DNA from 4 places in the Hylemonella sp. GW821-FHT10B10 genome. Region 1 is predicted to be linked to each of the others. Evidence: predicted binding sites of a transcription regulator. Region 1 holds the regulator's gene; each other region holds the start of a gene.

Region 1 (7,814 bases):
CATCACCACCGCGGAACTCGATCACGTCGGCCACACCGGCACGCTGGGCATTGCGCTGGGCAAAGTCCACCATGCGGTGCGACACGTCGCTGCCGTAGATCAGCGCCGCCTGGCCGGGCTCGGGCTTGACCACGGCCTGCGCGGCCTCGGCCTTCATGGCGGCCCACTCCTGGGCGCGGAAAGGCCGGTATTTCTCGAAAGCGAAACGCCGCAGCGAACCGGCCGCGATGTTGCAGGCGATCTGCGCCGCCTCGATCACCACCGTGCCGCTGCCGCAGCAGGGGTCGTACAGCGGCAGCAGGTCACCGTCGCCATCGGCCCAGCCACTGGCAGCGATCATGGCCGCGGCCAGAGTCTCCTTCAGGGGCGCATCACCCTTGTCCTCGCGCCAGCCGCGCTTGAACAACGGCTCACCCGAGGTATCGATATAGAGCGAGCAGCTGTCGGTGGTCAGGTGGGCGTAGATCCGCACGTCGGGCCACTGGGTGTCCACATCGGGGCGCACGCCGCCCGAGGTTTCGCGAAAACGGTCACAAACCGCGTCCTTCACCTTCAGCGCTGCAAAGTTCAGCGAGGTCAGCGGGCTGTGTTGCGCCGTGACCTCGACCTTGATGCTTTCCTTAGGTGTGAACCACTGCTCCCAGGGCACCGCCATGGCGGCGCGGTACAGATCCTGTTCGCTGCGGTATTCGGTGTACGAGAGCAACACCAGCACACGCTGCGCCAGGCGGCTGTAGAGGTTGAGCAGCATGGCCTGCGCAAACGAGGTGCGCACCGCCACCCCGCCGCGCTGTTTGGTGACACACCCCGGCGGCAGACCCGTGATCTGCAGGATCTCGGGCGCCAGATAGTCCTCCACGCCGGCGGCGCAAGGCAGAAACAATTGCAGCTGGTTCACAGTGCGTCCATTCAGAGCGCTTTGCGCAGGTTGGCGGGAGCTATTTTCAAGGCCTCGCGGTATTTGGCCACGGTGCGGCGCGCGCATTCGATGCCCTGCTCCTTGAGCATCTCGGAGAGCTGGCTGTCGGACAGGGGTTTCTTGGCGTTCTCGGCACTGACAAACTGCTTGATCAGCGCGCGCACCGCCGTACTCGAAGCGTTGCCGCCGGATTCGGTGCCCAGGCCCGAGCCGAAGAAGTACTTGAGTTCGTAGGTGCCAAAGGGCGTGGACATGTATTTGGCCGTGGTCACGCGGCTGATGGTGGACTCGTGCAGACCCAGCTCGTCGGCGATCTCGCGCAACACCAGCGGGCGCATGGCCAGTTCGCCGTGCATGAAGAAGTTCTTCTGCCGCTCGACAATGGCGCTGCTCACGCGCAGGATGGTGTCGAAACGCTGCTGGATGTTCTTGATGAACCAGCGCGCCTCCTGCAGGCGCTGCTGCAGCGCGGCGTAGTTGTCGCCTTCGCGGCCGCCGGCCTTGTGGCCCTTGAGCGCGTTGGCATAGATGTCGTGCACGCGCAGGCGCGGCATGATGTCCGGGTTGAGCTGCACGCGAAAACGGGTCTGCGCGCCATTGCCGCTGCGCAGCACCAGCACGTCGGGCACGATGACGTTGCGCTCGACGTTGACGAAGCGCCGGCCGGGCTTGGGCTCCAGCCGCGCCACCAGACCCAGGGCCTCGCGCGTCAGGGCTTCACTGCCGCCGCAGAGCTGTGCCAGCTTCTTGAGGTCACGCCGCGCCAGCAGTTCGGGCGGCTGCTCGATCATGCGCAGGGCCTGCGCCACCACCGCGGGCTCCGGCAAGGCCGCCGCACCCCTCATCGCATCGGCCTGCAAGGCGTGCAGCTGCAGGCGCAGGCATTCGGCCATGTTGCGCGCGCCCACACCCGTGGGCTCCAGACTTTGCAGCAGGCGCAGCGCGAGCTCGAAATGCTCGCGCACGGACTCCACCTGCTCCAGATCGTCGCCAGCCAGGCCCTGCGCCAGGGACTCCAGCGTGTCTTCCAGATAACCGTCGTCGTTGAGCGACTCGATCAGGAACAGCAGGGCCGCGCGGTCGACGGCATTCAGGCGCAGGGACAGGGCCTGGCGCTTGAGGAAGTCCGGCAGCGATTCCTGACTGCGCGCCAGTTCGGTGGCGTCGGCTTCGTCGTCCTCGCGCGCGCCGTTGCGCGCCGGCGCGTCGCCGCCCCATTCGCTGTCGTCGGGCGACATGTCCACGCTGCCGTCGCCCTCCCAGTTGCCCTCGATCTCCAGGCTGGTGGTGGCACTGTCGTCCGGTCCATCGCTGGACGACGCACTACTGCTGCTGTAGTCGTATTCCGCCTCGTCCTGTGCCACCGGCGTATCGGCACGCTCCAGGCCATGGGCCTCGCGCTCGACGCTGTCGTCGGCGCGTTCAAGGAAGGGATTTTCGTCGAGCAGTTGCTCGACCTCCTGGTTCAGCTCCAGCGTAGAGAGCTGCAGCAGACGGATGGACTGCTGCAACTGGGGCGTGAGCGCCAGGTGCTGGGAGACCCGTAGCGACAGTCCCTGTTTCATGATGCCAAGCCGATGTGCAGGGGGGACCCCCTCACATCTTGAAGTGCTCGCCGAGGTAGACCCGGCGCACATCGGCGTTGTTGACGATCTCGGCTGGCGTGCCCTGGGCCAGCACCCGGCCCTCGCTGATGATGTAGGCGTGGTCGCAGATGCCCAGCGTCTCGCGCACATTGTGGTCGGTGATCAGCACGCCGATGCCGCGCGCCTTGAGGAAACTGATGATGCGCTGGATCTCGATCACCGCGATCGGGTCGATACCGGCAAAAGGCTCGTCCAGCAGGATGAAACGCGGCTGGGTGGCCAGGGCGCGGGCGATCTCCACGCGGCGGCGCTCGCCACCCGACAGCGCGAGCGCGGGCGACAAGCGCAGCGTCTCCACGCGCAGGTCCTGCAACAGGGCGGTAAGACGGTTCTCGATCTCGCCCTTGCTCAGCGGTTTGCCGGCCTCGTCACGCTGCAGCTCCAGCACGGCGCGCACGTTGTCCTCGACGTTGAGCTTGCGGAAGATGGACGCCTCCTGCGGCAGGTAGCTCAGGCCCATGCGCGCGCGCTGGTGGATGGGCATGTGCTCCACGCGCTCGTCGTCGATCAGGATCTCGCCGGCACTGGCACGCACCAGGCCCACGATCATGTAGAAGGAGGTGGTCTTGCCCGCCCCGTTGGGGCCCAGCAGTCCCACCACCTCGCCCTTGCGCACGGTCAGGGCCACGTCCTTGACGACCTCGCGGCTGCCGTAGAACTTCTTGAGGTGGCGCGCCTCCAGGCGGCTGGTGTCGGCGCCGGGCTGCGTGTCCTGGGCGATCGCCGAGTCGGGCTGGGAGTCGGGCACAGCCCCGCTTACCATCTGCTGGCTGTCGCTCACTTGCGTCCTCCGCCCAAGGTGTCGTCATTGCGCAGGGGCAGGCCGGGGCGTGGTGCCACCGGGGCCGCTGTCGTCTCGTTGCGCGGTGTCAGCGTGGCGCGCACGCGCTCGCCACCCTTTTGCGGGCCGCCGTCCACCGTGAACACGTCCGTCAGGCTGCTGTACTGGATGATGTTGCCCGTCACCACATCGGCCACCTGGGTGCCGCGCAGGCGGCGCAGGCGGGCGTCCTTGATCAGCTTGAACACGTCGGCGCGGCCGTCGTATTCGATGGTTTCGCTCTCTCCCTCGATGTATTCGTCCTCGCCGTCGCGTTTCTGGCGGAAGTAGGCGCGCTGGCCGGCTTCGGCCGTCACCACGCCGAACTGGTAACCCTGGGGGTCCTGGCGCACTTCGATGCGTGTGCCCTTGATGATGATGGAACCCCGGGTCAGCACCACATTGCCGCTGAAGACGCTGGTCTGCTTGAGATCGTCATAGCGCAGGGCATCGGCCTCGATGTTCATCGGTTTCTTGGCATCGGCCTTCTCGGCACTGGCCACGCCCGCGTTCAGTGCACAGGCTGCGCACAGAAGGAAGCGGAGGATGGTGAATTTCATAAAGGCACGAATCTTGCTCTTTGGGGTCCTGGGCATTGTAATCGGGCCGGGCGGCTGGTCCAGTCCTTGCTTTTGCCCCTGGGCGGTACGCGTGCTTGCAGGACCCCTGCCGTATGTCTTCCGAGGATTCGTGAGAGACTTCCGGCCACCGCTAGCCCTGTTGCGCCATCCATGAACCTGCTCTTTGTCGCCGACCCGCTGGAATCCTTCAAGACCTACAAGGACAGCACCTTCGCCATGATGCGCGAGGCCCAGCGCCGCAACCACACGGTGGCCGCCTGCGAGCCCCAGCACCTGAGCTGGACGGCCAGCACCGGCGTGCAGGCGCCGGTGCGCCGCATCCGCCTGACCGGCCACGAGGAGCACTGGTTCCACGAATCACCGCTGGCACCGGCCCAGCGCCTGGCCGCGCTGCGCGACTTCGACGCCATCGTCATGCGCAAGGATCCACCCTTCGACAGCGAGTTCTTCTACGCCACCCATCTGCTGGAGCAGGCCGAGCGTGAAGGCGCCCGGGTCTTCAACAAACCACGCGCACTGCGCGACCACCCCGAAAAACTGGCCATCCTGGAATTCCCGCAATTCACCACGCCTACGCTGGTCACACGTAACGCGCAGGCCGTGCGCGACTTCCACGCGCAGCACCGCGACATCATCCTGAAGCCGCTGGACGGCATGGGCGGCATGGGCATCTTCCGCGTGCGCGACGACGGCATGAACCTGGGCAGCATCATCGAGACGTTGAACCGCGACGGCGCGCAGTCCCTGATGGTGCAGAAGTTCCTGCCGGCCATCGCCCAGGGCGACAAGCGCATCCTGGTCATCGGCGGCAAACCCGTGCCCCACGCGCTGGCGCGCATCCCGCAGGGCGGCGAAGTGCGTGGCAACCTGGCAGCCGGCGGCAAGGGTGTTGCCCAGCCCCTGAGCGCGCGCGATCTGGAAATTGCCGGGGCCATCGGCCCGGTGCTGGCCGCGCGCGGCCTGCTGCTGGTGGGCCTGGACGTGATCGGCGACTGCCTGACCGAAATCAACGTCACCAGCCCCACCTGCTTCCAGGAAATCACGCACCAGGCCGGCTTCGACGTGGCGGCCATGTTCATCGACGCGCTGGAAACCGCACTGACAGTGCGTTGAGCGTCGGCTCAGCCCTTGGCGGGCGTGCCGTCCACAAAAACCCGCAACTCACCCGGTGCAAACGCCGTCCACTGCTCATCGGTGGTCAGCGGGGCCGTCACCACCACCGCCACGCGGTCGCCCGGCGCGGCGTGCTCGGCGAAATTCACACTCAGATCCTCGTCGCGCAGCGTGGCGCTGCCGAAGGGGTGCTGGCGCACCACGTGGTAGAGGTTCGTCGAGGCATGGGCCCACAGGGCCTCGCCATTGCTCAGCAGAAAATTGAAGGTGCCGTGTTTCGCAATCTGCGGCACCAGCTCGCGCAGCGTCAAGGTCAGCTCGGCAATGCTGGGCACGCTGGCATGTGACTTGGCCAGTTCCTGCATCAGCCAGCAGAAGGCGCGCTCGCTGTCGGTGTGGCCCACAGGCCTGAAGCTGCCGTGCAGGCGCGGCATGTAGTCCTTGAGGTCGCCGTTGTGCGCGAACACCCAGTAGCGGCCCCAGAGCTCGCGCACGAAAGGGTGGCAGTTCTCCAGCGTCACCTCCCCCTGGGTGGCCTTGCGGATGTGCGAGATCACGTTGCGACTCTTGATCGGGTAGTGGCGAATCAGCTCGGCCACCGGCGACTCGGCGGCCGACTGGTGGTCGACAAAATGGCGCAGGCCCTTGTCCTCGAAGAAGGCAATGCCCCAGCCATCGCCATGGTGGTCGGTACGCCCGCCGCGCTCGGCAAAGCCGGCGAAGCTGAACAGCACATCGGTCGGCACATTGCAGTTCATGCCCAGCAGCTGGCACATGGTTTCAGGCCTCCTTCGGCTCGGGCTGCCCGCGCGGTGTGCTGCGCATGCGCCAGGCCGCCAGCATGGCCAGGGCGCAGACCCCGGCCAGCATCACGAAGGTCTCGTCGAAGGCGGCCAGTCGCGCGGGGCTGGTCTCGCCGCGGGCCAGGCTGTCGCCATGCACGGCGATGCGCCACTCCAGCACGATGCCGCACAGGCTCACACCGACGGCGCCACCCAGCATGCGCAGGAAATTGATGGCGCTCGAGGCCTGCGAGATCAGGCGCGGCTCCAACCCGGCCATGGCCCCGTTGTTCAGCGAGGGCAGGATGAACCCCAGGCCGATACGACCCAGGATCGCCCAGGCCACCAGCAAGGCCAGCACGGTCTGGCGCGCCATGCCCGGCATCAGGGTCAGCATCAGCGCGAAAGAGACAGCCAGCAGGCCCAGGCCGATGCAGATCAGCACCCGGATGGGCCAGTGGTCCGACAGGCGCCCGGCCAGCGGAATGGTCACGGCCAGCACCAGGCCGGCCGGCAGCATGATGGTGCCCACGTGCGAGGCCGAGAGCTGCTGGGCCATCTGGATGTAGAGCGGTAGCAGGTAGGTGGAACCGAAGAGGGCCGTGCCGTAGATGAAGGCCACCAGACTGCCCATGGCGAAGGAACGGAAGGCAAACAGGTCCGGATGCATGAGCGGCATGTCGCCGCGGCGCGCCTGGTGCCGTTGCCAGAGTATGAACACCACCGTACAGGCCAGGGCCAGGCCCAGCAGGGCCCAGGCCTGCGGCCCGGCCGCACCATGCAGCTCGACCATGCCGTTGAGCAGGCACAGGGTACCCACCGTGGCCAGCAGCAGGCCCTGCCAATCGAGCCGATTGCCGTGGCGATCGGGCGCGCTGCCCCCGGGCGAAGTGGTGGGCACATAACGGAAGGCCAGCCACAGCGATGCCAGGCAGAAGGGCACGACCATGAAGAAGATGGAGCGCCAGCCAAACCAGTCCACCAGCAGGCCGCCGATGCTGGGGCCCAGGGCGGGCGCGAGCACCACACCCATGCCGAAGATGCCGCCCGCGCGCCCGCGCTCGTGGGCAGCGAAGGCCCGCATGATGATGATGGCCGGGATGGGCTGCACCACACCCGCGGCCAGACCCTCGACCACACGCGCCACCAGCACCACCTCGAAGCTGCCCGCCAGGCCGCCGCCCACACCGCCGCCCAGCAGCATGAGCATGGCCACCACATAGGTGCGGCGGTAGCCGAAGCTCGCCAGCAGCCAGGGGGTGCACAACATCGCCACGGTGGTGGCCACCATGAAGCTGGAGGTGGCCCATTGCGCGCGCTCCTGGCCCAGCACGAACTGGTGGCTCATGTCGGGGATGGCCACGTTGATGATGGTCGAGGACATGATGGAGGCCATGGTGCCCACCATCACGGCCAGCAGCAGCAGCCAGCGGTAGCCTTCGCCGTAGCGGGCCTGCATTTCGGGCAGGGTGGAGGGGTGTTTCATGTCGAGGACCTTGTGCCGGGGCCGGCCACCGTAACACGGGCCAGAGGGCCCAGATTGGCCAGGGCCGTCTGCAATTCGCGCTGCAGGCGCGACAGCTCGTCCGGCGTATGGGGCCGGGCCAGTTCGATCTCCACCTCGAGCCCGCCTTCCAGATAATGCAGGCGCAGCGCGGCCGGCGCCTCGCGCAGCAGCTCCTGCACGCGAGCCAGCACCCGGTCCCGCGGCGGCAAGGCCAGCACGCGGGCCAGATGGCGCACCGTGCCGGGATCGATGTGCACCGTGCACTCGGCCACCCGGTGCGCGGACTTGACCTGCGCGCTGATCTGCTCGGCGATGTAATGCCCCTCAGACACCGAGAGATGCGTGCCCACCTCCACATGCATGTCGATCACGGCCCAGTCGCCCATGCGTCGCGTGCGCAGGTTATGCACGTCCAGCACACCATCGATGGCCTGCACCGTGCGGCG
Region 2 (7,814 bases), 410 kb from region 1:
CGCGGCCTGGCTGAAGTCGGCCAGCGCGGCCAGGGCCTTTTCCGCTTGCGGCAGCAGCGCCGCGCCATCGGGCGTGAGGGCCAGGCCGTGGGGCGTGCGCGTGAAGAGCTGCAAGCCTGTAAGTTCGGCGAGAGCCTTGAGCTGTAGGCTCACGGCGGGCTGGCTCAGGTGCAGGCGGGTGGCTGCGCGCGATACATTGCCCTCCCGCGCCACCGCTACGAAGGCGCGCAGGGCCTGGAGTTCGGGTGGGGCGTTCATATTTGGAATATTTATATCACCCTTGAGGGCAAATCATTGGAAAAGCGCCCGGACTTCCCCGACACTTGCGCATTCCCAGGAGACAACATCATGAGCATTACAAATATTGGCCATGCCATTGCCGGCCACATTACGGCGGGCAATTCGGGCCGCGCACAGGACGTCTACAACCCCGCCACGGGCACCGTCAGCAGGCGCGCAGCACTGGCCAATGCGGCCGAGGTCAGCCAGGCCGTGGCCGCTGCGCAAGCAGCCTTTCCCGCCTGGGCCGATACCTCGCCATTGCGTCGCGCGCGCATCCTCTTCAAGTTCCTCGAGCTCATGAACCAGCACCGCGACGAACTCGCGCGCCTGATCACGGCCGAGCACGGCAAGGTCTTCACTGACGCGCAGGGTGAGGTAACGCGTGGCATCGAGATCCTCGAATTCGCCACCGGCATCCCGCAGCTGCTCAAGGGCGACTACACCGAGCAGGTCTCCACCGGCATGGACAACTGGACCATGCGCCAGCCCCTGGGCGTGGTGGCCGGCATCACGCCCTTCAACTTCCCGGTCATGGTGCCCATGTGGATGTACCCCGTGGCCATCGCCTGCGGCAACACCTTCGTGCTCAAGCCCAGCCCCATCGACCCCAGCCCCTCTCTGCTGATGGCCGAGCTGCTGAAAAAAGCCGGCCTGCCCGACGGCGTGTTCAACGTGGTGCAGGGCGACAAGGAGGCCGTGGATGCCCTGCTGGCCCACCCGGACGTGAAGGCCGTGAGTTTTGTGGGCTCCACGCCCATCGCCAACTACATCTACGAAACCGGCGCGCACCACGGCAAGCGCGTGCAGGCCCTGGGCGGTGCCAAGAACCACATGGTGGTCATGCCCGACGCCGACCTGGACCAGGCCGTGGATGGCCTGATCGGTGCGGCCTTTGGCTCGGCCGGTGAACGCTGCATGGCGATCTCGGTGGCGGTGCTGGTGGGCGATGTGGCCGACAAGATCATGCCCAGGCTCATCGAGCGCACCAAGGCGCTGAAAATCAAGAATGGCATGGAGCTGGACGCCGAGATGGGCCCCATCGTGACCGGCATCGCGCACCAGCGCATCACGGGCTACATCGAGCAGGGCGTGAAGGAAGGCGCCAAGCTGCTGGTCGATGGGCGCGGCTTTCAGGGCAAGGCCGCCGGCGCTGGCTGCGACAACGGCTTCTGGCTGGGCGGCACGCTGTTTGATCACGTCACGCCATCCATGCGCATCTACAAGGAAGAGATCTTCGGCCCCGTGCTCTCCTGCGTGCGTGTGCCTGACTTCGCCACCGCCGTAAAACTCATCAACGACCACGAGTTCGGCAACGGTGTCTCCTGCTACACGCGTGACGGCCATGTGGCCCGCGAGTTCTCGCACCGCATCCAGGTGGGCATGGTGGGCATCAACGTACCCATTCCCGTGCCCATGGCCTGGCATGGCTTCGGCGGCTGGAAACGTTCGCTCTTCGGCGACATGCACGCCTACGGCGAAGAGGGCGTGCGTTTCTATACCAAGCAGAAGTCCATCATGCAACGCTGGCCCGAGAGCATAGGCAAGGGCGCCGAGTTCGCGATGCCGACGAGTAAATAGGCCCCCCTGAGTCGGCCCGAAGGCCGCCTTCCCCCCCAGGGGACGCCACCAGCAGCCCGGCGAAGCCGGTTCCGCGGTGGCCCCCGATTTGGCTTGGTTAGCGCATAAAGGTCTCTGCGATGAGCGACATGACTTTCGACTACATCATCATCGGCGCCGGCACTGCCGGCTGCCTGCTGGCCAACCGGCTCAGCATGGACGCGAGCAAGCGCGTGCTGCTGATCGAGGCCGGTCGCAAGGACGATTACCACTGGATCCATATCCCCGTGGGTTACCTCTACTGCATCGGTAACCCGCGCACCGACTGGCTCTACAACACCGAGCCGGCGGCCGGGCTGAACGGCCGCAGCCTGCGTTACCCGCGCGGCAAGACCCTGGGCGGTTGCTCCAGCATCAACGGCATGATCTATATGCGCGGCCAGTCGCGCGACTACGATCAGTGGGCGCAGCTGACTGGTGAGGACAGCTGGCGCTGGGACCGGGTTCTGCCCTATTTCAAGCACCACGAGGATTACTACAAGGGCGCCGATGCCCTGCACGGCACCCGGGGCGTGCCAACGGAGCTGCTCGACACGACGAAGCAACCCCCCGACCTCTACCGCAAGCTGATGCGCCACCACCAGACCGGCGGCGAATGGCGCATCGAGAAACAGCGCCTGCGCTGGGACGTGCTGGACGCCTTTGCCCAGGCTGCGCAACAGGCCGGCATCCCGGCCAGCGAGGACTTCAACCGCGGCAACAACGAGGGTGTGGGTTACTTCGAGGTCAACCAGAAGAGCGGTTGGCGCTGGAACACGGCCCAGGCCTTCCTGCGCCCGACCTGCTATGGCCGCCCCAACTTCGAACTCTGGACTTCGGCCCAGGCTGCGCAATTGGTGATCGAAACCGCGGCGGACGGCAACAAGGCCTGTACCGGCGTGCAGGTCTGGACCGGCCAGGAGATGGTCACGGCCACCGCCACACGCGAGGTGGTGCTGGCCGCCGGGAGCGTGGGCTCCACGCAGATCCTGCAGCTATCAGGCATCGGCCCCGCCGCGCTGCTGCGCCGGCAAGGTGTGCCCCTGGTGCACGAACTGCCAGGTGTCGGCGCCAATCTGCAGGACCACCTGCAGATCCGGTCCGTCTACAAGGTGCAGGGCGTGAAGACGCTCAACACCATGGCCAACTCACTGTGGGGCAAAGCCATGATCGGCCTGGAATACGCCTTCAAACGCAGCGGGCCCATGAGCATGGCGCCCAGCCAGCTTGGCGCCTTCACCAAAAGCGATCCCTCGCAGGCTTGGCCGAATCTTGAATACCACGTGCAGCCGCTTTCGCTGGACGCCTTCGGCGAGCCCTTGCACAGCTTCAATGCCTTCACCGCCAGCGTCTGCAACCTGAACCCGACGAGCCGCGGCAGCATCCAGATCCGCAGCAATCGCTTCGAGGATGCGCCGGCCATCGCACCGAACTATCTGAGCACAGAGCAGGACCGCAAGGTGGCGGCCGACTCACTGCGCGTGACACGCCGCATCGTGGAGCAACCCGCCCTGGCCCCCTACCAGCCGCAGGAATGGAAACCCGGCACGCAGTACCAGAGCGACGAGGAACTGGCGCGCCTGGCAGGCGACATTGCCACCACCATCTTCCATCCGGTGGGCACCACCCGCATGGGCCGGGCCGACGACCCCATGGCGGTCGTGGACCCGCAGCTGCGTGTGCGCGGCATCCGTGGCCTGCGCGTGGCCGATGCCGGCGTGATGCCCACCATCACCAGCGGGAATACCAACTCACCGACGCTGATGATCGCCGAGCGTGCAGCACATTGGATGATTCTGGACGCGAACGCCTAGGACAGATTCACACCGATTTCTCGGGCCAGAACGGGCCCTAGCGTATGCCCCGCACATAACGCTGCGCCTCGACCTCGGCACTTTCAGCGGCCGGCGGAACCAGTGTTTCCACGAGCGCGATCGGGCCGGGCTTGCGACGGCCGCGCTCACCCAGGGCCAGCGCGGCTTCAAGCTTGTCGGCCCACTCGGCCAGGTCCGGGTGGCCGTCTTCCTGGGCACTGGCGCGCGCAAAGCGCACCACTTCGACGGCATATTCCACATTGCTCGCCATCCATTCGGTGTCCGTGACACGTCCGGTCTTGCGTCGGAGCAAGACGTGCAGATGGGCGGCAATCGCCAGTTTCTCGCTCTCAAGCATGGTGGGCCTGCCTGTTCATACAAAAGTTTCTCAGGTGCGAACGAAGGGTGAGGGGACGATGCCTAGCTCCCCATGTGTTCCCGGTGCTGGGAAATGTCCAGTCCGGTCACTTCGGAGCGCTCGTCCACACGCAGCCCGAGGGTCGACTTGATCAGCAGCAAGAGCACGGCGCTGACCACGGCGCTGTAGGCCATCACCGCGACGACCCCCACGAGCTGCACCATGACGCTGCCCTCCACCCCGGAGATGGACTTGCTGGCCAGCAACCCCGTCAGCAGCGAGCCGACAATGCCGCCGATGCCGTGCACGCCGAAGACATCGAGCGAGTCATCGGCGCTGAGCATGCGCTTGAGGCCCGTCGCGCCCCAGTAGCAGGCCAGGCCCGCCACGGCACCAATAAAGAGCGCGCTGCGCGGCGTGACAAAACCGGCGGCCGGCGTGATGGCCACCAGGCCGGCGACCAGCCCTGAGCAAAGGCCCAGCAGGGAAGGGCGGCGGCGCACCAGCCACTCGCCCGCCATCCAGGCCAGCGCACCGGCCGCTGCGGCAATGTGCGTGACGGCCAGGGCCAGCCCCGCACGTCCGTCGGACGCCACCGCTGAACCCGCGTTAAACCCGAACCAGCCCACCCACAGCAGACCCGCACCGGCCATGGTCAGGCCCAGGTTGAAAGGTTCGAAGGCTTCCTTGCCGTAGTGGTGGCGAGGACCCAGGAAGTAGGCGCACATCAGCCCGGACACCCCGGCGTTGATGTGCACGACGGAGCCGCCTGCAAAATCCAGCACACCCATCTGGGCCAGCCAGCCCCCCGGCTCCCACACCCAGTGCGCCACCGGGGCATACACCAGGATGGACCACAGGGCGATGAACCAGAGCATGGCCGAGAAGCGCATGCGCTCGACGAAGGCGCCCACGATCAGGGCGGGGGTGATGATGGCGAAGGTCAGCTGGAACATCGCGTACACCGACTCAGGTACGTTGGGTGCCACATGGCTGACCGCCACCTTGCCGGCATCCTTCAGATAGTCCAGCCCCGCAAAACCGATGCGCCCCAGGCCACCCAGCCACTCGTTGCCCGGCATGAAGGCCAGGGAATAGCCCAGGCCGAACCACAGGATGCTGATCAGGGCGGCGATCGCCGTCACACTGGCCATGGTGTTGATGACACTCTTACGCCGCACCAGGCCGCCGTAGAACAGGGCGATGCCCGGCAAGGTCATGAGCAGCACAAGGGCCGTGGAGGTCATCATCCAGGCCGTATCAGCCCCATTGATCTTGTCCACGCTCACCAGGCCCGGCCGCGTGAGCGGCGGCTCCGCCGGGGGCGGGCTGGGGCTCACCACGGGGGCGGAGGGCGCCGGGCTGACCGGCTCGCCCACCACAGGACCCGCAGCGGCACTGAGCGGCGCAGGAGCCGCAGCGACGGCAGGTTCGGAGGGTGGCACCTGCGCCCCGAGGTTCCAACTGAGACAAAGCGCCAAGATGCCCGGGGCAAGCCGTCCAACGATGTGCATTTTTCTTCCCAACCGTGGTTTGTAAGCCGATTAAGCAAAACCTATGCCACGATGCGAAAGACCTGGGTACACGGTGCGGGCAAACCCCTAGGTTCGGGCCTGCCCCACTGCATTAAATTACGGCCACTCGCAAGCGCGCCACGAGCGCCGCATGAGAGGAACCGAGGAAGACTTTCGATCACACGAACAACAATATTGATACCATCCAGAGCAGATGGCGTTCCCAAGGCACCGCTAACCCCGGTGCCTTTTTATTTGTAGTTTCGGGTTCTCATGGAATTTTTTCTCGTCACGCTGGCCTCGCTGCTGGCCGGTTTTGTCGATGCCGTCGTGGGCGGCGGGGGTCTGGTCCTGCTGCCCGCGCTGTTCGCCACCTATCCCACGGCCCACGCGGCCACCCTGCTGGGCACCAACAAGTCCGCCTCGGTTTGGGGCACGGCCTTTGCCTCGGTGCAGTACGCCCGCCGCGTGGAGATACGCTGGAGCGCCCTGCTGCCCGCCATGGGCCTGTCCTTTGCCGGGTCCCTGGCCGGGGCCTGGGTTGTCACGCTGATCTCGCCGGATTTCCTGCGCCGGCTGCTGCCTGCCGTGCTGGTCGGGGTGCTGGCCTACACGCTGATGAAGAAGGAACTGGGGCGCCACCATGCGCCGCGTTTCACCGGCCGCCAGGAGCTGCTGGCCGCCGGCAGCGTGGGCGGGGTGATCGGCTTTTACGACGGCTTCTTCGGCCCGGGCACGGGCAGCTTCTTTGTCTTCCTGCTGGTGCGCTGGCTGGGGTATGACTTCCTGCACGCCTCGGCCAGCGCCAAGCTGCTGAACCTGAGCAGCAACCTGGCCGCGCTGATCCTGTTCGCCGTCAAGGGCTATGTCTGGTGGCATTTCGCACTGGCACTGGCACTGGCCAATGTCGTCGGCAGCCTGCTGGGCACGCGCATGGCGCTCAAACACGGCGCCGGTTTCGTGCGCGGAGTGTTCATCCTGGTGGTCAGCGCGCTGATCCTCAAGACCGGCTACGACGCCTTTCTGCGCTAGGCCCTTGCCTCAGGGCTCCACGCTCACCTGCACACCGGCCTTGCCCTTGGGCGGCCAGGCCACCTCGGCCGCCAGGCGCGGCTTGCCGATGGGGAAGGCCGCGCGGCCCTGCTTGACGGCGGCCAGGTCTTCCTCGCTCGGGTATTGGCCCAGCAGCCAGTAGTCGAAGACACGGCGCGCCATCGGGGCGGCGTGTTCGGCGCCGAAGCCGGCGTTCTCGACGATCACCGCCAGCGCAATCTTGGGGTCATCCACCGGCGCGAAGGCCATGTACAAGGCATGGTCACGCTGGTGCTCTTCCATCTTGCGCGCGTCATACTTTTCTTTTTGCCCGATGGTCACGGCCTGGGCGGTGCCGGTCTTGCCCGCGCTGAGGTACTTGGCGCCGGCAAAGGAGCGTGCCGAGGTGCCGTCCTGCGTCACCGCCGCCAGCGCCCGGCGCACTATGGCCAGGTTCTGCTGGCCATAGTGCAGGTCCTCTGACGGCCTCTTGGCCACATCCTGGATCGTCTGGCTGCCGGCATCCTGCGTGCCGATCACGAGATGCGGGATGTTCTTGACGCCGTTGTTGGCCAGGGTGGCCGTGGCCGAGGCCAGCTGCAGCATGGTGAAGGTGTTGTATCCCTGGCCGATGCCCAATGAAATGGTCTCACCGGCGTACCACTTCTTCTGCTCGGGCCGCTTGTAGGTCTTGCGTTTCCACTCCTGGCTGGGCAGGACACCGCGCACCTCGCCCTGGATGTCGATGCCGGTGATCTGACCGAAACCCAGGGGTTTCATGAAGTCGTGGATGACGTCCACGCCCAGATCGTTGGCCAGGGAGTAGTAATAGACGTTGCTGGACTTGACGATGCTGCGGTGCATGTCCACCGGCCCCAGCCCGCCGTCCCCGTGGCTGCGAAAGGTGTGGTCACCGAAGGTCCAGGAACCGCCGTCGTAGATGATGGCCGTGGGCGAGCGCTTTCCGGTCTCCAGCGCCGCCATGGCCATGAAAGGCTTGTAGGTCGAGCCCGGCGGGTAGGTGCCGCGCAGGGCCCGGTTCAACAGGGGCTTCTCGATCGATTCGTTGAGGGCCTGCCAGGACTCGGAGTCGATGCCTTCGACGAACATGTTCGGGTCGAAGGTGGGCTTGCTGACAAAGGCCAGGACCTCGCCGTTGCTGGGATCGAGCGCCACCAGCGCCCCGCGCCGCTGGCCGAACATCTCCTCGACCAGGTT
Region 3 (7,814 bases), on a different contig from region 1:
GCCGGGAATCGAGCCGGCGCTCTGGGGTCCTACGCGCAAGGCTTTGCCGGTCTCGACGCGGGCGATGCTGCCGCCGCCGGTGCCGACTTCGTGGATGTCCATCATCGGGATCTGGATCGGCAACGCGCGTTCGTAGCCGCCGATCAACGCCGAGCCGGTGGTCAGCGGACGTCCCTCGCTGATCACCCCGGCCTTGGCGGTGGTGCCGCCCATGTCGAAGGCAATGGCGTCACCCATGCCCAGCTGGGCGCAGATGGCCTGTGCGCCGATCACGCCGGCCGCAGGGCCGGACTCCAGCATGCGTACGCAACCGACCTTGGCATGTTCCACCGGGAACAGGCCGCCGGTGGACTGAACGATGTAGAAGTCGCCTTCGAAGCCCTGGCCGCCCAGGTGGCTCTCCAATTGGCTCAGGTACTCGGAGACGCGTGGCCCCACGTAGGCATTGGCCACGGCGGTCGAGACCCGTTCGAATTCGCGGTACTCCTGGGAGAGTTCGTGTGAGGCACAGACAAAGGCGCCGGGGATTTCTTCCTGCAGGATCTGCTTCACGCGCTGCTCGTGCGCCGGGTTGCGGTAGGAGTGCAGCAGCAGCACGGCGACGGCTTCGATGTCCTGGCCTTTAAGCTCACGCGCCAGTTCGCGCACGGCGGCCTCGTCCAGCGGCTTGTGGGTGCTGCCATCGGCGCGCAGCCGCTCGGCTACCTCGTAGCGCAGCGAACGCCGCACCAGGGGTTGGTGCTTGTTGAAGAACAGGTTGTAGGCATCGGGCCTGTTGACACGACCGATTTCGTAGATGTCGCGAAACCCCTCGGTGATCAGCAGGGCGGTCTTGGCGCCATTGCGTTCGAGCAGGGTGTTGATCGCGATGGTCGAGCCGTGCAGAAACAGGTGGCCATCACGCCAGTCGATCCTGGCGCTGTTGATGGTGTCCTGGATGCCGTTGACAAGCTGGCCATGGGTGGAGAGCGCTTTGCCGAAGAGCAGCTGGCCGGTGGTTTCGTCAAAGGCGGCCATGTCGGTAAAGGTACCGCCGATGTCGACGGCGATGCGCAGCGATTTTCTGGAGGGAGTGGTGTTCATGGTGATCTCAGGCTTCGTCGGTGATGACATTGCGCAACACGCCCAGCCCGGTGATTTCGATTTCAATGACGTCGCCGGCCTTCATGTAGACCGGGGGCTCACGACGGTCTCCCACGCCGCCGGGTGTGCCAGTGGCGATCACGTCGCCCGGCGCCAGCGGCGTGAAGCCCGAGATGTACTCGATGAGAACGGGAAGCGTGAAGATCAGATCGGCCACCGAGGCTTTCTGCATGACCTGGCCGTTCAGGCGCGACTGCACCGTCAACTGCGTCACGTCCGGGATTTCCTCGCGCGTGGCCATGTAGGGACCGAAGGGGCCGGTGGCCGGAAAGTTCTTGCCTGGCGTCCACTGGTGCGTGTGGCGCTGCCAGTCGCGTGCGGTGCCGTCGTTGAAACAGGCATAGCCCGCGATGTGTTCGAAGGCCTGGGCCTGGGGGATGGCGCGTCCGCCCTTGCCGATGATCACGGCCAGCTCCGCCTCGAAGTCGAAGCGCTGCGTCTGTTTGGGCTTGGGCATGGGCGCGCCGTGGGCCAGCAGGCTGTCGGCGTAGCGCGTGAACATGGCCGGATGCTCGCTGTCGGTGCGCTTGGTCTCGGCCACATGGGACTTGTAGTTCAAGCCCACGCAAAGAATCTTGCCCGGGTTCGGGATGACCGGCAGCAGGCGGGCTTGTGCAGCCTGCACGGTGCGCCCCGATGTGCGCGCAGCGCGGTCCAGCTCTTGCAGCTGGGCTGCCGCAATCACCGACTTGAGGTCCGGGAACTGGGCTTCAAACGCTGCGGGCGCCTGAATCCAGGTCTGCTCATCCTTCCAGATGCCGTAGCTCGCACGGCCATCGATTTCAAAACTGACAAAGCTCATGGTCTGTTTCCTGGGGGCCGTCTGCGACGGCGGGGTTGTCTACAGGTCGGCAGTCTAGAAAGGGATGAGTCATCTGCATAGAATCTAATCTGAGATTTCAGAGTTGCCTAAATTGGCATAACAGAGGGCGTTTATGCAGATTCAGGATTTCCGTCTTTTCCTTGAGGTCGCCGAGCTGGGCAGCTTCACCAAGGTGGCAGCGCAGCGGCAGACCGTGCAGTCGCATATCAGTCGCCAGATCAGCGAGCTCGAAAAGCAGTGCGGGAGCCCCTTGTTCCGCCGTACCGGCCGGGGGGTGGCCTTGACTGAGTTCGGGCAGCATGTAGAGCGGCGTGCGCGGGCATGGCTGAGCAGTTGCGACGAGCTGTTTGCCGAGATTCGTCAGTCGTCCACAGTACCGATGGGTGAGGTCCGCATCGGGATCCTGCCCTCCGTGGCGCACCCCCTGATGACGCGTGTTTTCAGCAGGTTGCGGCAGGAATATCCCAGGATCGTGCTCAACGTCCGTGAGGGCCAGGGCGGCGAGCTCGATGCCATGCTGGATTCAGGTGGGGTGGACATGGCCATCTTGTTCCGGTTCGACAAACCGCGCAGTCCGGATGAAATCCTGCTGACGACGGTCCACACCTATCTGGTTTCCAGTCCGCAGGCGCCTGCCACTCGGGGGGAAACGGTGGACTTCAAGGCGCTGGAGAACCTACCCCTGGTGCTACCGCGACGCCCCGCCCATTGGAGATCCATTCTTGACGAGACCGCGCGCAGCCTGGGGTTCCATTTCCAGGCCGTGATCGGCGCCGATTCTTTGAGCTTGCAAAAAGAAGTGCTGATCGAAAACCACAATCTTTATGCATTGCTGGGACCTTTCTCCATAGACGAGGAGGTGAGCTCGGGCAAGTTGCGGGCCGCCAGGCTGGTCGCTCCGGATCTGAAACGTTATGTGACCCTGGCCCATCCCAAGTGGGGGCAGTTGACGCAGGCCAGCAGAATCGTGTCTCGCCTGATTCGCGAGACGGTGGAGACTTGGGGCGGACAGATGAAGCCGCCAGTGCACGGGGCTTGACGGGGGCTTCGACGCGCCCACCCCGGACGGCGGGGTGGGGCGTTCATCACCTGGCCAGATCTCCCATCTTGTTTTTTTCGCCGCACAAGACGAACGGCAGGGTTGCCTGCATTCATTGGCATACATGTTGCATGTCTACATGTATACAAGATCGAATGCAACAAGATGGTGCAGCTCAAACCCCCAGTTCCCCGTGCCCAAAGGCAGGGCCAGGCCGTAGGCGCGGCGCAAGCCTGGATCTCCCGTTATGAGACGACCTTGCCGGGTGGTACGGGGCCGCTGAGCGGTCTGCGCTTTGCGGTCAAGGACAACATCGACGCCGCCGGCCTGCCCACTACGGCCGCCTGTCAGGCCTTTGCCTACCAGCCTGCCGGGCATGCGGCCGTGGTGCACAAGCTGCTCGCGGCTGGTGCATCGCTGCTGGGCAAGACCAACCTGGATCAGTTCGCCTGCGGCCTGAACGGCACGCGCTCGCCCTGGGGGCCGGTGCCCAATGCCTTCGACGCTTCTTATGTCTCGGGCGGTTCCAGTTCGGGCTCGGCCCATGTGGTGGCCGTGGGTGAGGTGGACTTTGCACTGGGCACGGACACCGCGGGTTCGGGGCGTGTGCCCGCGGGCCTGAACAACATCGTCGGGCTCAAACCCTCCAAAGGGCTGATCAGCACACGCGGTGTGGTGCCGGCGGCGCAGAGTGTGGATTGCGTGTCCATCTTCGCGCGCAGCGTGGGCCTGGCGGCCCAGGTGCTGGAGGCGGCGCGGGGATACGACCCCCTGGACCCGTACTCGCGTGAACTCGAGATGGCGTCGCAGCCCTTCCCGGCGGCTTTCCGCTTTGGTGTGCCGGACCAGCTGGCGTTCTACGGCGACGCGCTGGCCGAGGCGGCTTACAAGGAAGCGCTGGCACAACTGAAGGCCCTCGGCGGCGTGGAGGTGCGCATCGACTTCTCGCCTTTCGTGCAGGCAGCTGCGCTGCTGTACGAAAGCGCCCTGGTGGCCGAGCGCTATGCGGCCATCCGGCCCTTCTTCGACGCGCATGAGAGCGAGGTCATGGAGCCGGTGCGCAGCATCATCGGCAAAGGCAAGGCCTACAGCGCGGCCGACCTGTATGAAACACAGACGCGGCTGCGCGCCTTGGGCCAGCGCGCTGCCGAAGTCTGGAAGGGCATGGATGTGCTGTGCGTGCCCACGGCGCCCACGCACTACACGATCGCGCAGATGCTGGCCGATCCCGTGGTGCTCAACCGCAACCTGGGCGCCTATACCAACTTCGTCAACCTGCTGGACTACGCGGCGCTGTCCGTGCCCAGCAGCATCCGCAAGGACGGCCTGCCTTTCGGCATCACGCTGATCGGCCCCTGCGCCAGCGATTGGCAGCTGGCGGAACTGGGCCAGCGTTTTCATCACGCCACCGGTCTCACGCAGGGCGCCACGGGTGAACGGCTGCCCGCACCCCAGCCCATCCCTGGCATACGCCCGTGCGCCACGGTGAAAGTGGCTGTGGTGGGTGCGCACCTCTCAGGCATGCCGCTCAACAAGCAACTCAGCGAACGGGGCGCACGCCTGCTGGCTACGGCCGAGACCGCGCCCGATTACCGTTTCTATGCCCTGGCCGGCACCGTGCCGCCTAAACCCGGCCTGCTGCGTGTGGCCGCGGGTCAGGGCGCGCGCATCCAGCTCGAGATATGGGAGATGCCGGTCGAGCATTACGGTTCCTTTGTTGCCCTCGTGCCCGCACCTCTGGGCATAGGCACCTTGCAGTTGTCCGACGGCAGCAGCGTGCAGGGCTTCCTGTGCGAGGCACAGGCCCTGCAGGGTGCGCAGGACATCACCCATTTCGGTGGCTGGCGCGCCTACCTGGCTTCGCTCCAGGGCGCGCAGGCCCCGCTGACCCATCCTTTCCCTTAACCACTGTGCAGGAGCGCTCCATGAAAAACCAGACCCCTCTGTCTCTGTCCGCCACCACGACGCGCCGCAAGCTCATGCAGGCCGGCGGCGCCGGCCTGGCGCTCGCAGCCCTGGGTGCACCGGCCCTGGTGCGTGCCCAGGGCGGCCCCAAGATCCGCATCGGCTACTGGCCCATCGCGGCCGGCTTGCCCTTCTATGCAGCGATCGAGAAGGGCTACTTCAAGGAAGCGGGCCTTGATGTGGAGGCCCTGCGTTTCGCCGGCGCCCAGCAGGTGATGGAGGCCGTGTTGTCCGACCGTGCCGACGGCACGGCCAACGGCACGGGCTCGGCCAACATCGCCATCGGTGAACTGGCCGCGCCGGGCACCTTCAAGATCTTCTGCTCCAACCCCAGCAACGTGAAGAACGTGCTGGACGAGATCATCGTCCCGGTGGCCAGCCCGGCCAAGACCATGGCCGATCTCGCCGGCAAACGCATCGGTTCCGGCCCCGGCATCCAGAACGTGACGCTGGCCAAGACCATCCTGGAGCGCGGCGGCGCCACCGGCGCGACCGTGGTGGAGTTGCCTATCGGCCAGCACGTGGCGGCGCTGGCCGCAGGCCAGCTCGATGGCTGCTACACCCTGGAGCCCACGGGCACCATCGGTCGCCTGAACGGCACCACCCGCGTGCTCGAAGCCGGCGTGATCGCCAAGTACGTGCTGGGCGACCCCATGGCCCCCTGGTTCGGCGGCTCGGCCTCGTTGTCCTCGGCCTTCATCAAGAAGCATCCGGAAGAGGCCAAGAAGTTCATCGCCGCCTATGGCAAGGGCGTGGCCTATGTGCGTGCCAACAACGTGGAGGCGCGCCAGTACATGAAAGGCTACACCGCCATCGAAGGCGCACTGACGGCCGAGGTGCCGCTGGCCGCCTACATGATGTACAACGAATTCAAGCCGGCCGACGTGGCCCACTTCCAGAAGTTCTTCGACCTGTTCGCGGAGAAGGGCATCTTCTCTTCGCGCCTGATGGTCGACACCATGCTCTACAAGGGTTGAGCATCATGGCGGACTCCACCACAGCCAGCGCCGCTACACCGGCTGCGCCCTGGTCCCCGCCGGCGGTGCCGGTGGCGGCCGCGCCGCGCAAGGTCAACTGGGGCAAGGCCCTGCCTTTCATCGGCCCGGTCCTGCTCTTCATCGTCTGGGACCTGACCGTGCGCCTCGGGGCCATCAAGCCCATCCTGCTGCCGCCCCCGGCCGAGACCGTGACCACACTGATCAACGGCCTGGCCGGAGGCCCGCTGCTCAAGGACTTCATCGTCACGCTGTGGCGCACCACGCAGGCCTTCCTGATCGCGGCCGTGGTGGGTGTGCCCCTGGGCGTGGTGCTGGGCAGCGCCGAGAAGGCCTACCGCAGCGTGGAGTTCCTGATCGACTTCTTCCGCTCCACACCGTCCTCGGCACTGATCCCGCTCTTCCTGATGATCTTCGGCGTGTCCGACATCAACAAGGTGGCCATCGCCGCCTTCGGCGCCCTGCTCATCGTGGTGTTCAACAGCGCCTACGGGGTGATCAACGCGCGCAAGCAGCGTGTGATGGCGGCCAAGGTCATGGGGGCCTCACGCTGGCAGATCTTCAAGGACGTGCTGGTCTGGGAGAGCCTGCAGCCCAGCTTCGTAGGCCTGCGCTCGGCGGTGTCCATGGCCCTGGTGATCGTGATCGTGGCCGAGATGTTCATCGGTTCCGACAGCGGGCTGGGCAACCGCATCATCAATTCGCAGCAGGTCATGAACGTGCGCGACATGTACGCGTCCATCCTGTCCGCGGGTGTGCTGGGTTACGCGCTCAACATCCTGTTTCTTGTTGCCGAACGTCGCATCGTGCACTGGAGTGGAAGATGAGTGAAGTCCTGAACGCCCCCGTGGTGGCCGACGTGCCCGTGCCGCCTTTCCAGCCCGGCCCTGCCGGTACCCACATCACCATCCGCGGCCTGACCAAGTACTTCGCTGGCTGGCCGCTGTACGAGAACTTCAATCTCGACATACCCAAGGGCAAGATCGTTTCGGTCTTCGGGCCCAATGGCTGCGGCAAGTCCACGCTGATCAACATGATCGCAGGGCTCATCCCCATCGACAGCGGCGAGATCCTGTTCGACGGCAAGTCGCTCAAGGACACCAAGATCGGTTACGTCTTCCAGAACTACCGCGAGGCCATGTTTCCCTGGATGCGGACCATCGACAACATCGCCTACCCGCTCAAGCTCGAAGGCAAGAGCAAGGCCGAGGTAGACCGGCGCATGGCCGAACTGGTGGCCAGCTTCGACGTCAAGTTCGATCTGAACCGCTACCCCTACGAGTTGTCAGGCGGCCAGCAGCAGACCGCGTCCATCATGCGGGCCCTGGCGCCCAAGCCCGAGGTGCTGTTCCTGGACGAGCCCTTCTCGGCGCTGGATTTCGAGATGACGCTCTTCATCCGCGAGAAGCTGCAGGAGGTGTTCATGCAGACCGGCACCACCATGCTGCTGGTCTCGCACGACCTGGAGGAGGCGGTCTACCTGGCCGATCAGGTGCTGCTGCTGACCAAGCGGCCCACCAAGGTGGCGGAGATCCTGCCCTACAACGATCCGCGGCCGCGCACGGTGGAGACGCTCTCCGAGCCCAGCTTCATCCGCACCAAGAAGCTCAGCCTGGAGATCTTCCAGCGCGAGGTGAGGCGCTGATGCCCACCACCCGTTCAGTCTTCGGGAGTGAGGTAGGCCTCAACCATGGCGCGGGTGAGTTTCAGGTGCGCGCGTTGCCAGTTCGGCTTCTGCAAGTCCTTGTTGAAGATGCGTGTGAGGGTAAAGGCATGGGCGCGGCCGTAGTAGGACAGGCTGACCATGGCCACGTAGAGGTGCAGGGCGTCCACGCCCCTGCGCACCTCG
Region 4 (7,814 bases), on a different contig from region 1:
GGTGCTGCTGCTCTGGCCCTTCTTCTGGTTCCTCGTGGAGCAGCCGCAGCTCTACCGTGAATTCACGGGCCTCTCGGGCCTGAGTTCGGGCAGCAGCGAGTTCGAGCCCCTGATGTTCGGCGCCGCGGCCACCGTGGCCTTCTCGCTGGTCGTGCAGATTGGCGAGCAGGTGGATTACCTGCGTTTCATGCCCCAGCGCACCGCGGCCAACCGCTGGCGCTGGTGGGGCTGCGTGCTGGCCGCCGGCCCGGGCTGGATCGTGCCGGGCATGCTCAAGATGATGGGCGGCGCCTTCCTGGCCTTCGTGGCCCTGCAGTTCGGCGCGATGCCGGGCCACGCGGCCGAACCCACGCAGATGTACCTCGTGGGTTACATGCGCTCGCTGGACAACTCTACTCTGGCGCTGGCGCTCACCGTGGTCTTCGTGGTGATCTCGCAGGTCAAGATCAACGTCACCAACGCCTACGCGGGCTCGCTGGCATGGAGCAACTTCTTCGCGCGACTCACGCGCAGCCACCCGGGGCGGGTGGTCTGGCTGGTCTTCAACGTCATCATCGCCATGCTGCTCATGACCCTGGGCGTCTTTGGCGCGCTGGAGAAGGTGCTGGGCCTGTATGCCAACGTGGCCATCGCCTGGGTCGGCGCCCTGGTGGCCGACCTGGTCATCAGCAAGCCCTTGGGCCTGAGTCCCAAGGGCGTGGAATTCCGCCGCGCCTACCTCTACGACCTCAATCCCGTGGGCCTGGGCGCCATGGGCCTGGCCGCGGTGCTGGCCTGTGTGGCCTATGCCGGCCTGCTGGGTGTGTGGGCCGAAGCCTTCGCGCCCTTCATCGCGCTCTTCACCGCCATGCTCACCGCGCCGCTGCTGGCCTGGGCCACCAAAGGGCGCTATTACCTCGCGCGGCACGACGCCTCGCCCTGGAAACCCGGCGAGGTGGTGCGCTGCAGCGTCTGCGAGAACCAGTTCGAGAGCGCCGACATGGCCAGTTGTCCCGCCTACGGCGCGCCGATCTGCTCGTTGTGTTGTTCTCTTGAATCACGCTGCCACGACCGCTGCAAGACTCAGTCCCGCGCGGCCGACCAGCTGCGTGATGCGCTGGCCGCCTTCCTGCCGGCCAGCCTGAACAAGAGCTACAACTTTCGTGTGGCGCAGTACTTCGCCGTCTTCCTGGGCCTGTCCGCGATCATGGCCTTCCTGCTGGGCGTGGTCTACGTGCAGGAGAGCCTGCAGGCCCCGGCCGAGGCCCTGCGCGAGCCTTTCATCAAGGCGTTCTCCCTGATGGCCCTGCTGGCCGCCGTGTGTGCCTGGTGGGTGGTGCTGGCCACCGAAAGCCGGCGCATGGCGCACGACGAGTCCGAGCGCCAGACCCAGTTGCTGCAAAAGGAAATCGACGCACACATGCGCACCGATGAAGCCCTGCAGAGTGCCAAGGAAGTGGCCGAATCCGCCAGCCAGGCCAAGACGCGTTACGTGGCCGGCATGACGCACGAGCTGCGCACCCCGCTCAACAGCATCCTGGGTTACGCGCAGATCCTGCTGCGCGGCAACGAGTTGCAGGGCAGCCCGCGCGAGATGGTCACCACCATGCAGCAAAGCGGCCAGCATATGCACGCACTGATCGACGGCCTGCTGGACTTGGCCCGCATCGAGGCCGGCCGCCTGCGCCTGGACCCGGCGCCCCTGCCTTTCCCCGAATTCCTCTCCGAGCTCGCGCGCATGGTGCAGCCCCAGGCCGAGGGCAAGGGCCTGGCCTTCCGCCTGGAGACCCAGGGTCGCGTGCCCGCCTGGGTGCAGGCCGACGCCAAGCGCCTGCGCCAGATCCTCATCAACCTGCTGGCCAACGCCGTGCGCTTCACGGACCGCGGCAGCATCGTCTTTCGCGTGAACTGCCGGCACGAGGTGGTGCGCTTCGAGGTGGAAGACACAGGCATCGGCATCGCCCCGCAGGACCAGGAGCGCATCTTTCAGCCTTTCGAACGCGGCAGCGCGGGCCGGCGCACCAGCGAATCGGGCACCGGCCTGGGCCTGACCATCACGCACCTGCTCACCGAGCTCATGGGTGGCGAACTCAGCCTGCGCAGCGTCGTGGGCCAGGGCAGCACCTTCAGCGTGCGCCTCTACCTGCGCGAGATCGAGCCCCCGGCCGTGTCCACGGTGCGCCACCTGCGGCCCATCGTGGGTTACCTCGCGCCACGCCGCACCCTGCTGGTGGTGGACGACCAGCCTATCCAGCGCCAGCTGCTGGCCAGCTTGCTGCTGCCCCTGGGTTTCATCGTGCGCGAGGCTGCCAGTGGCCGCGAGGCGCTGGAGATCCTGCAGCAGCACCACCCCGACGCCGCGCTGCTCGACATCAACATGGACGACCTCAACGGCTGGCAGACCGCGCAGCTCATACGCACAAGCAGCCCGGCGCAGCTGCCCATCATCTTCGTCTCGGCCGACCCCTTCGAGAACCGCCCCGAACTGCTGGCCGCCGTGGGCGCGCAGGGCTTCGTGAGCAAGCCCGTGATCGAGTCCGAGCTGCTGGACCTGCTGGCCCGTGTGCTGCAGCTGGAATGGGTACACGAAACCCAGCGCCTGGCCGCGGCCACACCCGATGGCGCCACGTCCCTGCCCCTGCCGGCTGAGCTGCGACAGAGTTTGATCGCGCTCGCACGCCTGGGCAATGCCAGCGGCCTGCGCAGCCTGCTGCGCAACAGCGCGCAGGAGGCGCCGGCCATTGCCGACGTGCTGCAGGCCCTGGTGGTGCATGTGGACCGTTTTGACTTCACCGCCCTGATTGCCCGCCTGAAAGAGACCGAAGATGAATCCGCCTGAGCTTGTTCCTCCGTCCACTGTCTCCAGCGTGGTGCTGGTGGTGGACGACGCGCCCGACACCCTGCGCATGCTCTGCGACGCGCTGGCCATCGAGGGCTATACCGTGCTGGTGGCGCGTGATGCCATCGAGGCGCTGCAGCGTTTCGAGATGGCTGTGCCCGACGCCGTGCTGCTCGACGCCATCATGCCTGGCGACGACGGCTTCACACTCTGTCGCCGCCTCAAGGGCGTGCCCTCCTGGGCCCACGTGCCCGTGATCTTCATGACCGGCCTGGCCGAGACCGAGCAGATCGTCGAAGGTTTTGCCAGCGGCGGGGTGGACTACGTCGTCAAGCCGCTGAAGATCCCCGAGGTGCTGGCCCGCCTGGCCACCCACCTACGCAATGCGCACGTGAGCCGCCTCGCGCGCGAGGCGGTGGACGTGGCAGGCCTGGGCGTCATGCTGCTGGACACGCAGGGGCGCATCGCCTGGCGCTCACCGCAGGCCATGCGCTGGCTCGGCCAGGCCCTGGGCCCCGAGCAGGACGACGCGGCCCAGCGCCAGTGGCTGCAGCAGGTCGTGCATCAGGGCGAGACCCTGGCCCCGCTGCCCGACGGCGGCCAGCTGCAGGCCCGCCACCTGGGCCAGGGCGGCCCGGGTGAAATCATGGTGCTGTTGCGCCGTGTGGCCCCTGCGGCCGACCCCACGCAACGCCGCCTCTCCGTGGCCGCGCTCACCCCGCGCGAGACCGAGGTGCTGTCCTGGCTGGCCAAGGGCAAGACCAACCGCGATATCGGCGACATCCTGGGCATGAGCCCGCGCACGGTGAACAAGCACCTGGAACACATCTTCGAGAAGCTGGGTGTGGAGACGCGCACGGCGGCGGCGGCGATTGCGAGCAGCTTGTTGCAGGAGGGATAGGCCGGACCACAAGCTTTGGGCGAACCTGGCGAAGCCTGCTATAAAACAGGCACTTCAATGCACTGGGAGGCACGCGCATGAACATACGCCCATGGGATACCGCACCCTTGCGGTCCGAGGCCCCCTATGCGCCGCTTTAGCCTCGCCTTCGTGTTTTTCCTCTGCTTCGGCGTGGCCGCCTACGCTGTAGGCATGTACGGCTTCGGCCCGGGGGCGGAGAACCTGCACCCGGACATGAAGGCCGTGTTCCAGATCCATCCCATCGGCATCGGCACCCATATCTTCGCGTCGGCTTTGGCCCTGCTGCTGGGGCCCTTCCAGTTCTCCCAGGGCCTGCGTGCCCGGCGGCCCAGGCTGCACCGTTGGATGGGGCGCATCTACCTGGGCATCGCCGTGGCCGTTGGCGGAACAGCGGGCCTGTACATGAGCTACTACGCCTTCGGTGGCCTGCCAGGCAAACTTGGTTTTGCCGCCCTGGCCCTGGCCTGGCTCTATACCGGGGCGAGGGCCTACGCCGCAGCCAGGGCACGCGACTTCACCGCCCACCGTCGCTGGATGATCCGCAACTTTGCCCTCAGCTTTGCGGCCGTCACCCTGCGCCTGTACCTGCCGCCTGTTTTCATCTTCCAGCTTCCCTTCGAGTCGGCTTATGCCGTCATCGCCTGGGCTTGTTGGTTGCCCAACCTGCTTGTCGCGGAGTGGCTGACCAGGCCGGCAGTGGCCGCGCAGGCCTGAAGCCGAGCATTCGCACAAGGAGACCATCGTGCATCCACAGATGATTCTGGTGGCCGGTCCGTATCGCTCTGGCACCAACGATGATCCAGTGCGCGTCGCTGAGAACGTTGCCGCCATGACGCAAGCGTCCCTGCAGTTGTTCCGCGCGGGCCATCTTCCCGTCATGGGCGAGTGGTTCGCCTTGCCGCTCATCGAACACGCTGGCTCCACCGGCATAGGCGACCCCGTGTTCAATGAAATCTTCCATCCCATCTCGCGGCGCCTGGTCGCCAGGTGCGATGGTTGCCTGCGGATCGGTGGGGCATCGGTCGGGGCGGACGAAATGGTGGCGCTGGCCCGGCAGTGTGGCAAGGCCGTTTACTTTTCTCTGGAAGAAATCCCGCCTGCTGTTTAGTTGGTGACATTCAGGCGTGGCCGAGGCGAGCGCAAAGAGGGCTGATGGCAGAAAGTGCCGTAACGCCTGTCATCTCTCCATCTGGCCCTGCGTTGGCGGTTCGCCGGTCTCAGCTCGCGGCACACTTTCTGCTTCTTCCCCTGCGTCTTCTCCCAGAAAGGAAGCGCTATGGAAAAGAAAACCATCACACTGGTTCAGGAATCCTGGAGCAAGGTTGTGCCCATCGCGGGCGTGGCAGGCAACCTCTTCTACAAAAACCTTTTCGAGGCCGATCCCAGCCTGAAGAAGTTGTTCAAGGGAGATGTGGAGCAGCAGGCGGCCAAGCTGATGCAGATGATCACCGCCGCCGTGGGCAAGCTCCACGATCTGGACACGCTGGTGCCCATCCTCCAGCAGCTGGGCCAGCGCCACACGGGTTACGGGGTGCAGACGGCCCACTACGACACCGTCGGCGCCGCCCTGCTCAAGACCCTGGAGCAGGGGCTGGGCGCGGCCTTCACGCCGGACGTCAAGCAGGCCTGGGCCCAGGTCTACGGGGTGATGACCAGCGTGATGACGGCGCCCGCCAAGGGCTGAAGACCACCAAGCCAGACCGCCCCCCGCCCTGAGCTGGGGCGGTGTGGCACGTTTTCTGCACTGTCCAGGGGCATGGACACCCCGGTACATACGCCCATTGACTCTGCTGCGCTGCCGCATGCGCCGGCGGCCGTGCAGTCCATCGTCAAGATCCGGCGTGACTACAACAGCTGGGTGGGCCGCGAGACCATGGAGGACTATGCGCTGCGTTACACGCCGCAGCGCTTCCGCAAGTGGAGCGAATGGCGGGTGGCCAACACGGCTTTTGGCGCGGCGTCTTTTCTGATCCTGGAGGCGGTGGGTGCCACGCTGCTGGTGCAGTACGGCTGGGCCAATGCCTTCTGGGCCATCCTGGCCACGGGGCTCATCATCTTCCTCGCCGGCTGGCCCATCAGCGTCTATGCCGCGCGTTATGGCGTGGACATGGACCTGCTCACGCGTGGTGCGGGTTTTGGCTACATCGGCTCCACCATCACCTCGCTGATCTACGCGAGCTTCACTTTCATCTTTTTCGCGCTGGAGGCGGCCGTCATGGCCTATGCGCTGGAGCTGGCCCTGGGCATCCCGCCCAGCTGGGGTTACCTGATCTGCGCCCTGGTGGTCATCCCCCTGGTCACACACGGGGTCTCGGCCATCAGCCGCCTGCAGGTCTGGACCCAGCCGCTGTGGCTGCTCATGCTGGTCGTGCCTTTTGCCTATGTGCTGGCCCTGGACCCGAACGCGTTTTCGGGCGTCGTGCACTACAAAGGTGAGAAAGGTCAGAGTTCTGACTTCATATTGCCCCTCTTTGGTGCCGCTTTGACGGTGGGCATCGCCCTCATCACCCAGATGGGCGAGCAGGCTGACTACCTGCGCTTCATGCCGGCCCGCACGCAGGCCAATCGCAAGCGCTGGTGGTTTGGTGTCATGGCGGGTGGGCCGGGCTGGGTGATCCTGGGCGTGGTCAAGATGCTGGGCGGGGCGCTGCTGGCCTACCTGGCCATCACGCACTCGGTGCCGACGGACCGCGCCGTGGACCCCAACCAGATGTACCTGGCCGCCTATGAGTACGTCTTTCCCAACTACGGCTGGGCCGTGGCAGCCACGGCCCTGTTCGTGGTGATCTCGCAGCTCAAGATCAACGTCACTAACGCCTACGCGGGGTCTCTCGCCTGGAGCAACTTCTTCTCGCGCCTCACGCACAGCCATCCGGGGCGGGTGGTCTGGGTGGTGTTCAACACGCTGATCGCCTTCATGCTGATGGAGATGAACGTCTTCCAGGCCCTGGGCGATGTCCTGGGCCTGTACAGCAACATCGCCATCGCCTGGATGATGGCCGTGGTGGCCGACCTGGTGATCAACAAGCCCCTGGGCCTGTCGCCCAAGGGCATCGAGTTCAAGCGCGCGCACCTCTACGACATCAACCCCGTGGGTGTCGGTGCCATGACGCTGGCGTCCATCCTCTCGGTCACAGCCTACCTGGGCCTGTTCGGTCCGCTGGCCCAGGCCTTCTCGGCGCTGATCGCGCTGGGCACGGCCTTTGTGGCCGCGCCGCTGATCGCCTGGGCCACGCGCGGGCGCTACTACATTGCACGGCAGAGCGAACCGCTGGTTGAAGCCGCAACCAACGAAGGCCCCTATGCCCGCTACGGCGTGCGCCGCTGTGTGATCTGCGAAGGTGAATACGAAGGCCCGGACATGGCGCATTGCCCAGCCTACCAGGGACCCATCTGCTCGCTTTGCTGCACGCTGGATGCGCGTTGCGGCGACATGTGCAAACCCCAGGCCAGTCTCTCGGCCCAGTGGATAGGCATGTTGCAGCGCCTGCTGCCGCGCAGCCTCTGGCCCTATCTGGACTCGGGGCTTGCGCACTTCCTGCTGCTCATGCTGGTCACCGTGCCGCTGCTGGCGGGCGTGTTCGGTCTGTTCTACCAGCAGGAGCTGCAGGCCCTGGGGCAGGTCTATGCCGACAGCGAGTTGCCCGCTTTCATGCAGACCGCCTTGCGCAGCGGTTTTCTCAAGACCTACATGGCGCTGCTGCTCATCGCGGGCATGGCGGCCTGGTGGGTGGTGCTGGCGCACAAGAGCCGGCAGGTGGCGCAGGAAGAATCCAACCGCCAGACGGCCCTGCTCATGCGCGAAATCGAACTGCACCAGCAGACCGACGCGGCCCTGCAGGACGCACGCCGCGCCGCCGAGCGCGCCCAGCACCAGGCCGAGCAGGCCAACCAGGCCAAGAGCCGCTACATCAGCGCCATCAGCCACGAGCTGCGCACGCCGCTCAACAGCATCCTGGGTTACGCGCAGCTGATGGGCGAAGACCCGCAGGTGCCCGCGCACCGCAAGCACGCGGTGCAGGTGATCCGCCGCGGGGGCGAGCATTTGCTCACGCTGATCGAAGGCACGCTGGA

The links. Region 1 encodes sigma-54, which starts transcription at its own class of promoters, with help from an activator protein. Its sites were predicted from a motif close to TGGCANGNAANCTGCTTT; they were not measured.
Region 2: a site for sigma-54 is predicted at 5,596-5,613, ahead of AC07NT_RS13700 (ammonium transporter). Genes of this name have one in related genera too.
Region 3: a site for sigma-54 is predicted at 3,122-3,139, ahead of atzF (allophanate hydrolase). Genes of this name have one in related genera too.
Region 4: a site for sigma-54 is predicted at 4,966-4,983, ahead of AC07NT_RS12940 (globin family protein). Genes of this name have one in related genera too.

What each region holds. Positions count from the first base shown of each region.
Region 1 covers NZ_JBWKNN010000003.1:439,960-447,773, reverse strand. Annotated here, with positions in the region: gene AC07NT_RS15660 (THUMP domain-containing class I SAM-dependent RNA methyltransferase) at 1-898, opposite strand, end outside; gene rpoN (RNA polymerase factor sigma-54) at 910-2,484, opposite strand; gene lptB (LPS export ABC transporter ATP-binding protein) at 2,516-3,328, opposite strand; gene lptA (lipopolysaccharide transport periplasmic protein LptA) at 3,343-3,945, opposite strand; gene gshB (glutathione synthase) at 4,117-5,079, shown strand; gene AC07NT_RS15635 (class II glutamine amidotransferase) at 5,088-5,855, opposite strand; gene AC07NT_RS15630 (DHA2 family efflux MFS transporter permease subunit) at 5,860-7,347, opposite strand; gene AC07NT_RS15625 (cation diffusion facilitator family transporter) at 7,344-7,814, opposite strand, start outside.
Region 2 covers NZ_JBWKNN010000003.1:28,275-36,088, forward strand. Annotated here, with positions in the region: gene AC07NT_RS13680 (LysR family transcriptional regulator) at 1-258, opposite strand, end outside; gene AC07NT_RS13685 (CoA-acylating methylmalonate-semialdehyde dehydrogenase) at 349-1,860, shown strand; gene AC07NT_RS13690 (GMC family oxidoreductase) at 1,980-3,692, shown strand; gene AC07NT_RS13695 (hypothetical protein) at 3,730-4,050, opposite strand; gene AC07NT_RS13700 (ammonium transporter) at 4,113-5,564, opposite strand; gene AC07NT_RS13705 (sulfite exporter TauE/SafE family protein) at 5,838-6,596, shown strand; gene mrdA (penicillin-binding protein 2) at 6,606-7,814, opposite strand, start outside.
Region 3 covers NZ_JBWKNN010000002.1:537,441-545,254, reverse strand. Annotated here, with positions in the region: gene AC07NT_RS12785 (hydantoinase/oxoprolinase family protein) at 1-1,083, opposite strand, end outside; gene AC07NT_RS12780 (fumarylacetoacetate hydrolase family protein) at 1,091-1,945, opposite strand; gene AC07NT_RS12775 (LysR family transcriptional regulator) at 2,079-3,005, shown strand; gene atzF (allophanate hydrolase) at 3,171-4,910, shown strand; gene AC07NT_RS12765 (ABC transporter substrate-binding protein) at 4,931-5,947, shown strand; gene AC07NT_RS12760 (ABC transporter permease) at 5,953-6,792, shown strand; gene AC07NT_RS12755 (ABC transporter ATP-binding protein) at 6,789-7,610, shown strand; gene AC07NT_RS12750 (TetR/AcrR family transcriptional regulator) at 7,625-7,814, opposite strand, start outside.
Region 4 covers NZ_JBWKNN010000002.1:581,430-589,243, reverse strand. Annotated here, with positions in the region: gene AC07NT_RS12960 (hybrid sensor histidine kinase/response regulator) at 1-2,818, shown strand, start outside; gene AC07NT_RS12955 (response regulator) at 2,805-3,719, shown strand; gene AC07NT_RS12950 (DUF2306 domain-containing protein) at 3,846-4,454, shown strand; gene AC07NT_RS12945 (DUF4406 domain-containing protein) at 4,483-4,848, shown strand; gene AC07NT_RS12940 (globin family protein) at 5,017-5,424, shown strand; gene AC07NT_RS12935 (hybrid sensor histidine kinase/response regulator) at 5,497-7,814, shown strand, end outside.